3 regions of the Desulfosporosinus meridiei DSM 13257 genome follow, and region 2 is predicted to be linked to each of the others. Evidence: riboswitches for the same ligand, from Rfam matches in the RefSeq annotation. Region 2 holds a riboswitch; each other region holds the start of a gene.
What was found. A riboswitch is a leader RNA that binds a small molecule or an ion and turns the genes downstream of it on or off. The one in region 2 is predicted to bind cyclic di-GMP.

Region 1 (3,288 bases), 530 kb from region 2:
AAAGTCATCGGAAAGGACTGCACACTCAGCGTCTGAAGGAAGTCAGGCGATCGATAAGACGATTCAGCAAATGATGAACATTGAAAGAACGGTCACAGGATCAGCCGATATGGTTACGAACTTAGGGGAGCGTTCCAAGGAGATCGGACAAATTGTTGATACCATTTCCGGTATCGCTGCCCAGACCAATCTTCTCGCCTTGAATGCAGCCATTGAAGCAGCACGAGCGGGCGAACAGGGCCGTGGTTTTGCGGTGGTTGCAGACGAGGTAAGAAAGCTAGCAGAACAATCTCAAGAAGCCTCAAAGCAAATTGCGACACTAATTACGGGTATTCAGCAAGATACACAAAAGGCTGTGTTATCGATCAGTGAAGGTACCCATCAAGTCAAATTGGGAACTGAGGTAGCAGAAACCGCAGGACAAGCATTTAGTGAAATAACGGGTTCAATTAATGTCGTAACCGCTCAGATTGAAGAAATCTCTGAAGAGATTCAACAAATGGCTGTAGGCAGTGAAAGAATAGTCGCCTCGGTTTCGGAGATCTATGAGACGAGTAAAGAAATCACGGGACAGACCCAAACCGTATCGGCAGCCACAGAGGAACAATCAGCCTCGGTGGAGGAAATTGCCTCTTCCAGCCAGGTGTTGGCTAATATGGCGGAAGAGTTGCAAGAAACTTTGAAGAAATTCACGATATAGCATTGTCCATGTTCTATGTTGTTTTATAGAAAACCTATACCTATAATGACAAAAATATCTTGACACATTTAGTAATTTCGTGTAGAATAATAACTCGTGGTACCAATACGAGCCATTAGCTCAGTCGGTAGAGCACCTGACTTTTAATCAGGGTGTCCCGCGTTCGAGTCGCGGATGGCTCACCAAATAATTGTTTAAGTGTATCAAGAAGGTATTCGAAAGGGTTACAACCCTAAAATAGCGCTCAAAAAAGGACAGGGACTAAATGGGGTCTCTGTCTTTTTTTGTTATATATTAGTCTAATTATAGTTAAAGCAAAGGTTGGAACGTAAAAGGAAACAGAAATTTGATGAAAATTGAAAAAATATATATAATATTTACTTTTTGTATGTTATAGTCAAATAAAAGCAAATATGAAGAAGATTTTTTAAAATTATATAAAGATATAAAGTTATTGACAAGGCAAACTGAGCGAAAGCTCAGGACGCAAAGCTACGGATCTTCCACTCTTAGGGGTAAAGATGGCCGAGTTACCAATTAGGATTATAACGCGCCTTGTCTAAAGGGGGCGGTTTTTTCTTTTATTAGGTAATGGACTCAAATTATTTGGATGAAGGGGATATATAGAGATGACAAAGATTAAATACCGAATTATTCTTATGTTAGTAACATTGGCCCTAATAATGGGTTCCATTCTCGGCGGGTACAGCATTTATAATTTACTAGTTGCGGAAAAAGCTAATCTTGAACAGTATCGAACTACCTTGTACGATCAATTCGATCGGACGATTATGCTTCAGGTACAGACTGCCCACAGCCTAGTACAGGATGTTTATAATAGTCAGCAAAAGGGAGAACTGACTCCAGAAGAAGCGAAAAAGAAAGCGGCGGATTTAGTAAGAAATTTGCGCTTTGATGGAGAAAATTATTTTTGGGTGGATACCACAGAGGGGATAAACGTTGTTCTGCTGGGAAGAGATACTGAAGGTAAATCCCGCTATGAAGCCAAAGATAGCGCCGGAGTATCCTTTGTTCAGGAGTTCATAAAGAATGGAACTCAAGTTAGTGGTGGTTATACAGATTATACATTTGCTAAGCCGAATGAAACAGAGCCTTTGCCAAAGAGAAGTTACACCTTGCTATTTGAACCCTATAATTGGGTAATCGGGACTGGGAATTGGGTAGATAATATTGATAAACTTGTTGAAGTCAAACAACTTGAATTGGAACAAAAGGCTAAACGAGATATAATTTTTACGCTAGTATCCATGCTCGTTGCTATAGGAATATCGCTCGTTCTAGGGACTATGTTAAGTAAGAAGATCACAAATAATATTGTAGCAATAGCAAAAAATGCTGATGAAATTGCCAAAGGAAACCTCAAGGTTGAGAATCTTAGTATTAATTCTAAAGATGAGTTAGGTCAACTGGGCAAAGCCTTTAAAACAATGACGGAAAACTTAATCGAGCTGGTTGACCATATATCATCGTCTTCCAAGCAAGTTGCTGCCTCATCTCAGCAGTTGAGTCTGGGAGCGGAGCAATCTGCTCAAGCGTCGCACCAAGTGGCGGTAGCCATAACGGAGGTATCTTTAGGTGCTGAGAAACAGCTGACTGCCGTCAATGAGACATCAGCAAGCGTCGAAGAGATGTCAGCAGGAATCCAGCATATGTTGGAGAATGCGAAAACAGTGGTAAAGTCATCGGAAAGGACTGCACACTCAGCGTCTGAAGGAAGTCAGGCGATCGATAAGACGATACAACAAATGATGAACATTGAAAGAACGGTTACCGGATCAGCCGATATGGTTACGAACTTAGGAGAGCGTTCTAAGGAGATCGGACAAATTGTTGATACCATTTCCGGTATCGCTGCCCAGACCAATCTTCTGGCCTTGAATGCAGCCATTGAAGCAGCACGAGCGGGCGAACAGGGCCGTGGTTTTGCGGTGGTTGCAGACGAGGTAAGAAAGCTAGCAGAACAATCTCAAGAAGCCTCAAAGCAAATTGCGACACTAATTACGGGTATCCAGCAAGATACACAAAAGGCTGTGTTATCGATTAGTGAAGGAACCCATCAAGTCAAATTGGGAACAGAGGTAGCAGAAACTGCAGGACAAGCATTTAGCGAAATAACGGGTTTAATTAATGTCGTAACCGCTCAGATTGAAGAAATCTCTGAAGAAATTCAACAAATGGCTGTAGGCAGTGAAAGAATAGTCGCCTCGGTTTCGGAGATCTATGAGACGAGTAAAGAAATTACGGGACAGACCCAAACCGTATCGGCAGCCACAGAGGAACAATCAGCCTCGGTGGAGGAAATTGCCTCTTCCAGCCAGGTGTTGGCTAATATGGCGGAAGAGTTGCAGGAAACTTTAAAGAAATTTAGTGTAGACTAATAAGTTTCAGTGAAATGAGTTATAAGACGGCCTAGCCTTTTAGCGCCCCCATTCTATAATCTATAGTGGGGGCGTCCTGTAGACTTGAAGTTTGCATTTCTTTATTCTCAATGTGGTTGTTTTTAATCATTACCAAAATGATATAAACCCTCTTAAATGTAAGAGACTCCTTAAATTGGTAGTGCGAAA
Region 2 (3,288 bases):
AATAATAATTCACCTTCTCACACGCTCTTATATTGGCTTTTTCTGCAATGCTTAGTCTTTATCCTCTATACAGATCAAAAATAGGAAAAAGGTCCTATCTTTTAAAAAAAGCCCCCACCGTTCCCGGTGAAGACCAAGTATAGAGAAGGGATTTCTGTCGAGGTGTATATTCCTGCCCACCTTTGTTAACCATAATGCCAACAGATGCTAATCATGTTTTGGGAGGCTTCTACATATAATGAAACTTAATCTCCCCTATCTATATTATTATTTAACGTTTGCATTTGGATTATTGTTTTTAATTCTAGTTTTCATTCCAAAGCAAGAACTTAGGAAACTATTTTGGTTTGGAATATTGTGGGGATCGGGTTTAGACTTTATTGTTGAACATCTCTACCATTTTGTTAATTTAACTAGGTACCAGCATGCGGAACCCTTTAATGTCGGCATTCTCCCTCTATGGACGATTTTAGCGTGGGCACCGGCAGTAATGCTGTTTATTTACTTTCTACCCCAACGAAGGGAAAGATATATTTATTGGGTTTATGTAATAATTTGGAGTTCATTTATCTGTTCTGTCGCGGTCATTTTGAAACAAATTGGACTATTGGTGTTTATTAATGGTGGCCCGTGGATCTGGTTTATAGGAAGCTTTGTCTTCCTATCTCTTATGTCCAAGTATTATCAGTTTCTTGAGGCAACCAGACCAAGCTTGTAACCTTATAGGACGATCTAGCATAGTATATTTTAGGGGCAATAATAAGACATCTATTTAAAAGGGGAGAGTTTTGGGCAGCTCTCTCCTATTTACATTTTCCAACTAACACAAAAAAGCCTCCAAAGCATGAAGGTTGTCCGCATCGATTAGGCTTTGGACCCATTGGCCAACTTCGTCCTGGTTATTAACATTCATTCGACATTCCGGACAACATAACCCTTTCAACAAAAGAAAAATAATTCTTCCTGCAAACGGGGCATAAAAAAAGAACCGGCTCAATTCTCGTTCTCTCTGAAAATCAAATCAATAAACCAAAAATAAAAGATAGTATCTGATTTACATTTAACTTTTATCCGTAGTATATAAGAATTTGTAATTATGATCCTTTTGCTTTGGTAATAACTTAAGCAAATACCAATTATTATACTTGACGATTAAAAGAAACATTTGGTATACTACGGATGATTTTGTAATCCGTAAAAGTTGAATAGTCCAAGTTCGGTTGGGGTAAACTTCGCGAAAGCGAAGGACGCTAAAGTCATGGGTCTAAGGCTAAATTCAAAGGGCTGCTAATACCTTTGAGGGCTATGATCGCCAGACTACAAGCACAGAACTTCTCTGGGGAGAGCGGTCTTTTTAGATTGCTCTCTTCTTGTTTTAGGAAGAATCATCCCTACTGCTGCATTGTAGATTGATTTACTATTGAGCATTATTCTTATACCGAGGCCTAATAGTAATAATCGAAGTAGTTATTTAGTGTTTGTTAAGGAGGTAATTGAACATTGACTTAATTGTAGTAGAATTTTTATTCTGACCTATGGACTAATTCTTACATCGTGTAGTATTTAGTCTTGCGAACTGTGGAGCGATACGCAAGTTCAGCAGTGTTATTAATGCAAAAAGTGGTAATTCGATAGAATGCTACAAAAGTCACTAACCCGTAAATATTCACATTCATAATGTTATTAGCTGATATAGAATTTTTCATTTTTGAGGAGGGGCATATGAAACAAACGGGTAACGGACAGGTAAAACAGATGGGTATCGGACGGGCATTTAGCGCAAATTTTCTCGGTCATGCTCCGAGCTGGTACAAAACAACAATTCTTGCTTTTCTGGTATTAAACCCTATTTTAATGTTTACCGCCGGTAAGTACATTACTGGGTGGGTCTTGATTGTCGAATTTATTTTTACCTTGGCAATGGCGCTAAAATGTTATCCCCTCCCTGCGGGCGGACTTCTGGCCATCGAAGCCGTTGTGATTGGGCTGACCAACCCCCATTCCATCTATCACGAAGTAGAACTGAACCTGCCGGTCATTCTGCTTCTGATGTTCATGGTTGCCGGGATCTATTTTATGAAAGAAGGTCTTGTGTATCTATTCACCAAGATCCTTACTAAAGTACGCTCTAAAGTAGCCCTGGCCTTCCTGTTCTCTATAATGGGTGCAGTTCTTTCCGCTTTTCTCGATGCCCTAACCGTAACGGCAGTAATTATAGCCGTAGCCTATGGATTCTACAACATCTTCCACAAGTTTGCTTCCAGCGAAAAAGTATTCGACACCTATGATATCAATCACGACCATATCATTGATGACATATACCAAGAAGACCTAAACCAGTTCCGGGGTTTTCTGCGCAATCTGATGATGCATGGCGCTGTGGGTACTGCCCTGGGCGGAGCAACAACACTGGTTGGTGAACCACAAAATTTACTCATCGGCTCCATTATGAAATGGGACTTCGTTGATTTCTTTTTAAACAGCGCACCTGTCTCTATCCCGGTACTGATCGCTGGTCTCCTGACCGCCATTACCCTTGAAGTCACCAAGTTTTGGGGATACGGTTATCAGCTTCCTGCGTCTGTTCGAAAGGTTATGGAAGATGATGCCAAAGCCAAAGATGCTGCCATGGATACTCGCGGACGTATCCGTTTGATTGCTATGGCTGTATGCGGCATCTTACTGATCTTCTCCTTAGCCTTGCACCTGGCAGAAGTCGGTATTATTGGTCTGATGATTATCATTTTGCTTACCGCTTTCAACGGGGTTATTGAAGAAGGGCGCATCGGTCATGCCTTTGAAGAAGCAATGCCCTTTACTGCGCTGCTGATCGTATTTTTCTCCATCGTTGCCGTTATTCATGACCAGCATCTGTTTACACCGATCATTCAGTGGGTACTGCACCTGGAAGGACAGGATCAGCTTGTCGCTTTCTTTGCGGCCAACGGTGTCCTTTCGGCAATCAGTGACAATGTATTTGTGGCTACTGTCTATATGACTGAAGCACAGAAAGCCTTTGAAGCCGGCGGCATTGCCTTGGATCATTACAACAAGATGGCAGTTTCCATCAACATGGGGACAAACATCCCTTCCGTTGCTACACCAAACGGTCAGGCGGCGTTCCTGTTCCTGTTGACTTCTGCCCTTGCTCCGCTAATTCGCCTGTCTTATATGGAAATGGTGAAACTAGCACTGCCTTACACCGTCGTCATGTCAGTTACAGGTGTACTGGCAACTATGTATCTGTTGTAAACTTAAAGGTATAGTATTGTACAACTAAATACTTTG
Region 3 (3,288 bases), 730 kb from region 2:
GTTCTGCAAGTTTCCGTACCTCCTCGGCCACTACAGCAAAGCCTCTTCCTTGCTCCCCCGCCCTTGCTGCCTCAATAGCAGCGTTTAAGGCCAACAGATTGGTCTGTGAGGCAATCCCGGTAATCACATCAACGATTTGTCCGATTTGGCTGGACTGTTCACCTAACTGAGAAATAACTTCTGCAGTTTGGTCATTAACCTCCCGGATTTTCTCAATCTTCTCCACAGCATTTCTTGCTTGAAGGGCACCCAGTTCTGCCGCTTGAGCAGCGTTATCACTGCTATGACTGACAATCTCAGCATTTTCCGCAACTTGTTGGGCATGTGTGGAAAGTTGCTTGATTATTTTTCCGGTTTCCCCCACTGAAATAGCTTGATCTGACGCCCCCGATGCCAGTTGTCCCAGTGTACCAGCGACTTGTTCACTGGCAGCTGTAGCTTCTTCTGCGGCAGCCGATAGTTCTTCACTCGTAGCGCCCAGAGTACTTGCAGTGTCGGCAACTTCCCTGACAATACTATGAATATCTCCAATAAACTGATTAAAGTGTTCCGAAAGTTTACCTACCTCATCATTACTTATAATATTTAATCGTTTAGTTAAGTCGCCGTCTCCTTGTGAGATATCCTTTAACACATCGCTCGTCTTCACAATAGGTTTAGTAATTCTTTCTGAAACTATAAATATGACCAGCCCAATTGCGAACAAGGCGACCATAGCAACAATGATTGAGAAGTTCCGAATGGAATTGGCTTGCTCCAAGATCGTCACCATTGGAACATTAATAACAAGGGACCAGGGCGTTGTCGTTCGACCAATCGTCACTGGTACGTACAATCTATAATACTCATTATTGGATATCGTGTAATTCTTCCCTGCTTTAATTGTTTCCAACGCAGCTAAATCATCAAGATCATTACCTATTTTATTAGGGTCAGGGTTTGATACATACTTACCGTCATTTGAAACAAGGCACGCATATCCGGTGTCAAAAGGTTTTATCTCGGAAATTGTCTTCTGGATAGTGTCTAAAGCTATATCTGCTCCAACCGCTCCAACAAATGTACTGTCTCCATTAATCAGTATAGGTTCAACTAAGCTAATCATAAGGACTTCCTTGCCACGCACCGTGTACTGGATAGGATTAGTAACAGTCTCTTCCTGAGTTTTTTTAGGAGTTATGTAAAAATCCCCTACACCCGGCGTATCATAATCCACGAGAGCATCGACTTTAATTTCTCCTGCTGCTCTATTCCAATATGGGATAAATCGGCCGGTTTCATCATGGCCTGGTTGGTTTACATGATCCGGGTCTTTCCCGTCCAGGGCATTTGGCTCCCATACTGTCCAGGTTCCCAGAAAATCTTGGTTGTCATTTAAAACGCTTAGGATCATAGAATTCATCGTTCCACGATCAATGTTGTTTGCCTCCTTAAGGCCTTCAAAGGTTGAGCCTAAAGTTCTCACAGTATCCATAGGAACATTTAACTCATTCGTTACTTGATTAGCATATTCATATGCAGTGTGTGTAGCAGTTTCATAAGCAGCATTCTTAGCCATTTCGACAGATTTTGTCGATACAAGCAATATAACGCAAACAAACGAAACTAAAACGACCATGCCTGTTGAGAGTAATATTTTGTTCCTTAGTTTTAAATCCCTTATCACTTTTATTCCCCTTCCTAGAGTTTTAGATATTTGAAAAACAAGATTCCTTCAAATCTCATTTACATCCTAAACTAGTCCTCCCAATAAAAAAGCCGCCGAAATCAAACGATCGGCGACAGATTTTGTTCGGTAACCCGGCTATCTTATAAATAAATGAAGACCCGTGGCTTTGCGTCCCCAGTTCTCACTGGGTTTGCTCTTATCGCAGAATATAAAATTATTTACATCCATTATTGGAACTATCCAAGTGACCTAATATAATAAATCGCAATTTAATATAACATATATCTACATATTGTTACAATAATTTTATTTAGCAATTTTTTAGATTGCGATACTATAGCTTCCGGCCGGTACGACACATAAGTTTAGTCCCAAAAATAGTCCATAGTACATACCTTAGTATATAAATGAATGACATCCTCAGGTTTAATCTCCCATTAGAAGGGCTGGCAAACACTATGATAATTGGCATTCCCAGAGCACTTCTATATTACAAATACAAGCACCTCTGGAAAAGTTTTTTTAAGGAATTAGGCATCGATTATATCGTTAGTCCGGATACAAACAAAGAAATTCTTCGCAAAGGTTCAACCTACTCGATTGATGAATCCTGCTTATCTTCTAAGATTTACCTGGGGCATGTGGAATGGTTGTTGGATAAATGTGACTATATTCTCGTTCCCCGCTATTCAGATTATAGTAGAAATGGCACGGTATGTCCCAAGTTTCTCGCGATTTATGATTTAGTAGCCAATATTTTCAGAGACAGATCTATTAATTTATTATCTTATAGCCTTAATCCGAAGGTTACTCATGTTGAAATGGCCGCCTTTCTTAAATTGGGCAAAATCCTGGACAAAAAGAAGTCTCAAAGTTTATATGCCTACCTGAAAGCCAAACAGGCAGAAAAAAAGGCTCATTTGCTAGAGATAACTGAACAAGAGTGTCTGCTCCACGAAAATAAGCCGAAGATTTTAGTGATAGCTCACCGCTATAATATTTGTGACAAATATATTGGCGAACCTATCCTCAATATTCTACGAGAACAAGAGACTGTTCCGATTATTGGCGATATCGCTCCCCCAGAAGAGGCCTTAGCCAATTATGCCCAGATCAGCGAGACATTGCCCTGGGTCTGCAATAGGGAGCTTGTCGGCTCCATACCCATTTATAAAGACCGTGTCGACGGTATTATCCTTATGAGTGCCTTTCCTTGTGGACCAGACTCCCTAGTTAACGAGATCCTTATCCGACGAGTCAAGGATAAACCTATTCTAAATCTCATGATTGACGGACAAGAGGGAAAGGCCGGAATGGAGACCCGTTTGGAAAGCTTTATCGATATTATCCGGTTTAAAAAGGATGAATACAATGGAAGAAATTAAGGCCAGCTATCCTCAGCTAGGGAATTATTGCACTCCTCTAGAGCTCTTATTCACTGAAGGATTTGATGTCAAGTATATTGTTCCTCCGCCTATTACCAAAAAAACCTTAGCCTTAGGAAGCCGTTACAGCCCGGACTACGTTTGTGCACCTTTTAAATATCACCTGGGAAACTTTATCGAGACAATTGAGGCAGGTGCAAACACCCTTGTCCAAACCGGCGGAGTATGCCGGTT

Region 1: another riboswitch for cyclic di-GMP. It lies ahead of DESMER_RS22280 (methyl-accepting chemotaxis protein); the one in region 2 lies ahead of nhaB (sodium/proton antiporter NhaB).
Region 3: another riboswitch for cyclic di-GMP. It lies ahead of DESMER_RS21255 (methyl-accepting chemotaxis protein); the one in region 2 lies ahead of nhaB (sodium/proton antiporter NhaB).

Annotation. Positions count from the first base shown of each region.
Region 1 covers NC_018515.1:4,830,166-4,833,453, reverse strand. Annotated here, with positions in the region: gene DESMER_RS22290 (methyl-accepting chemotaxis protein) at 1-700, shown strand, start outside; tRNA gene DESMER_RS22285 (tRNA-Lys) at 810-885, shown strand; cyclic di-GMP riboswitch class I at 1,152-1,238, shown strand; gene DESMER_RS22280 (methyl-accepting chemotaxis protein) at 1,330-3,099, shown strand.
Region 2 covers NC_018515.1:489,674-492,961, reverse strand. Annotated here, with positions in the region: gene DESMER_RS02280 (helix-turn-helix transcriptional regulator) at 1-13, opposite strand, end outside; cyclic di-GMP riboswitch class I at 1,215-1,325, shown strand; gene nhaB (sodium/proton antiporter NhaB) at 1,723-3,252, shown strand.
Region 3 covers NC_018515.1:4,630,308-4,633,595, forward strand. Annotated here, with positions in the region: gene DESMER_RS21255 (methyl-accepting chemotaxis protein) at 1-1,666, opposite strand, end outside; cyclic di-GMP riboswitch class I at 1,792-1,874, opposite strand; gene DESMER_RS21260 (acyl-CoA dehydratase activase-related protein) at 2,128-3,054, shown strand; gene DESMER_RS21265 (hypothetical protein) at 3,041-3,288, shown strand, end outside.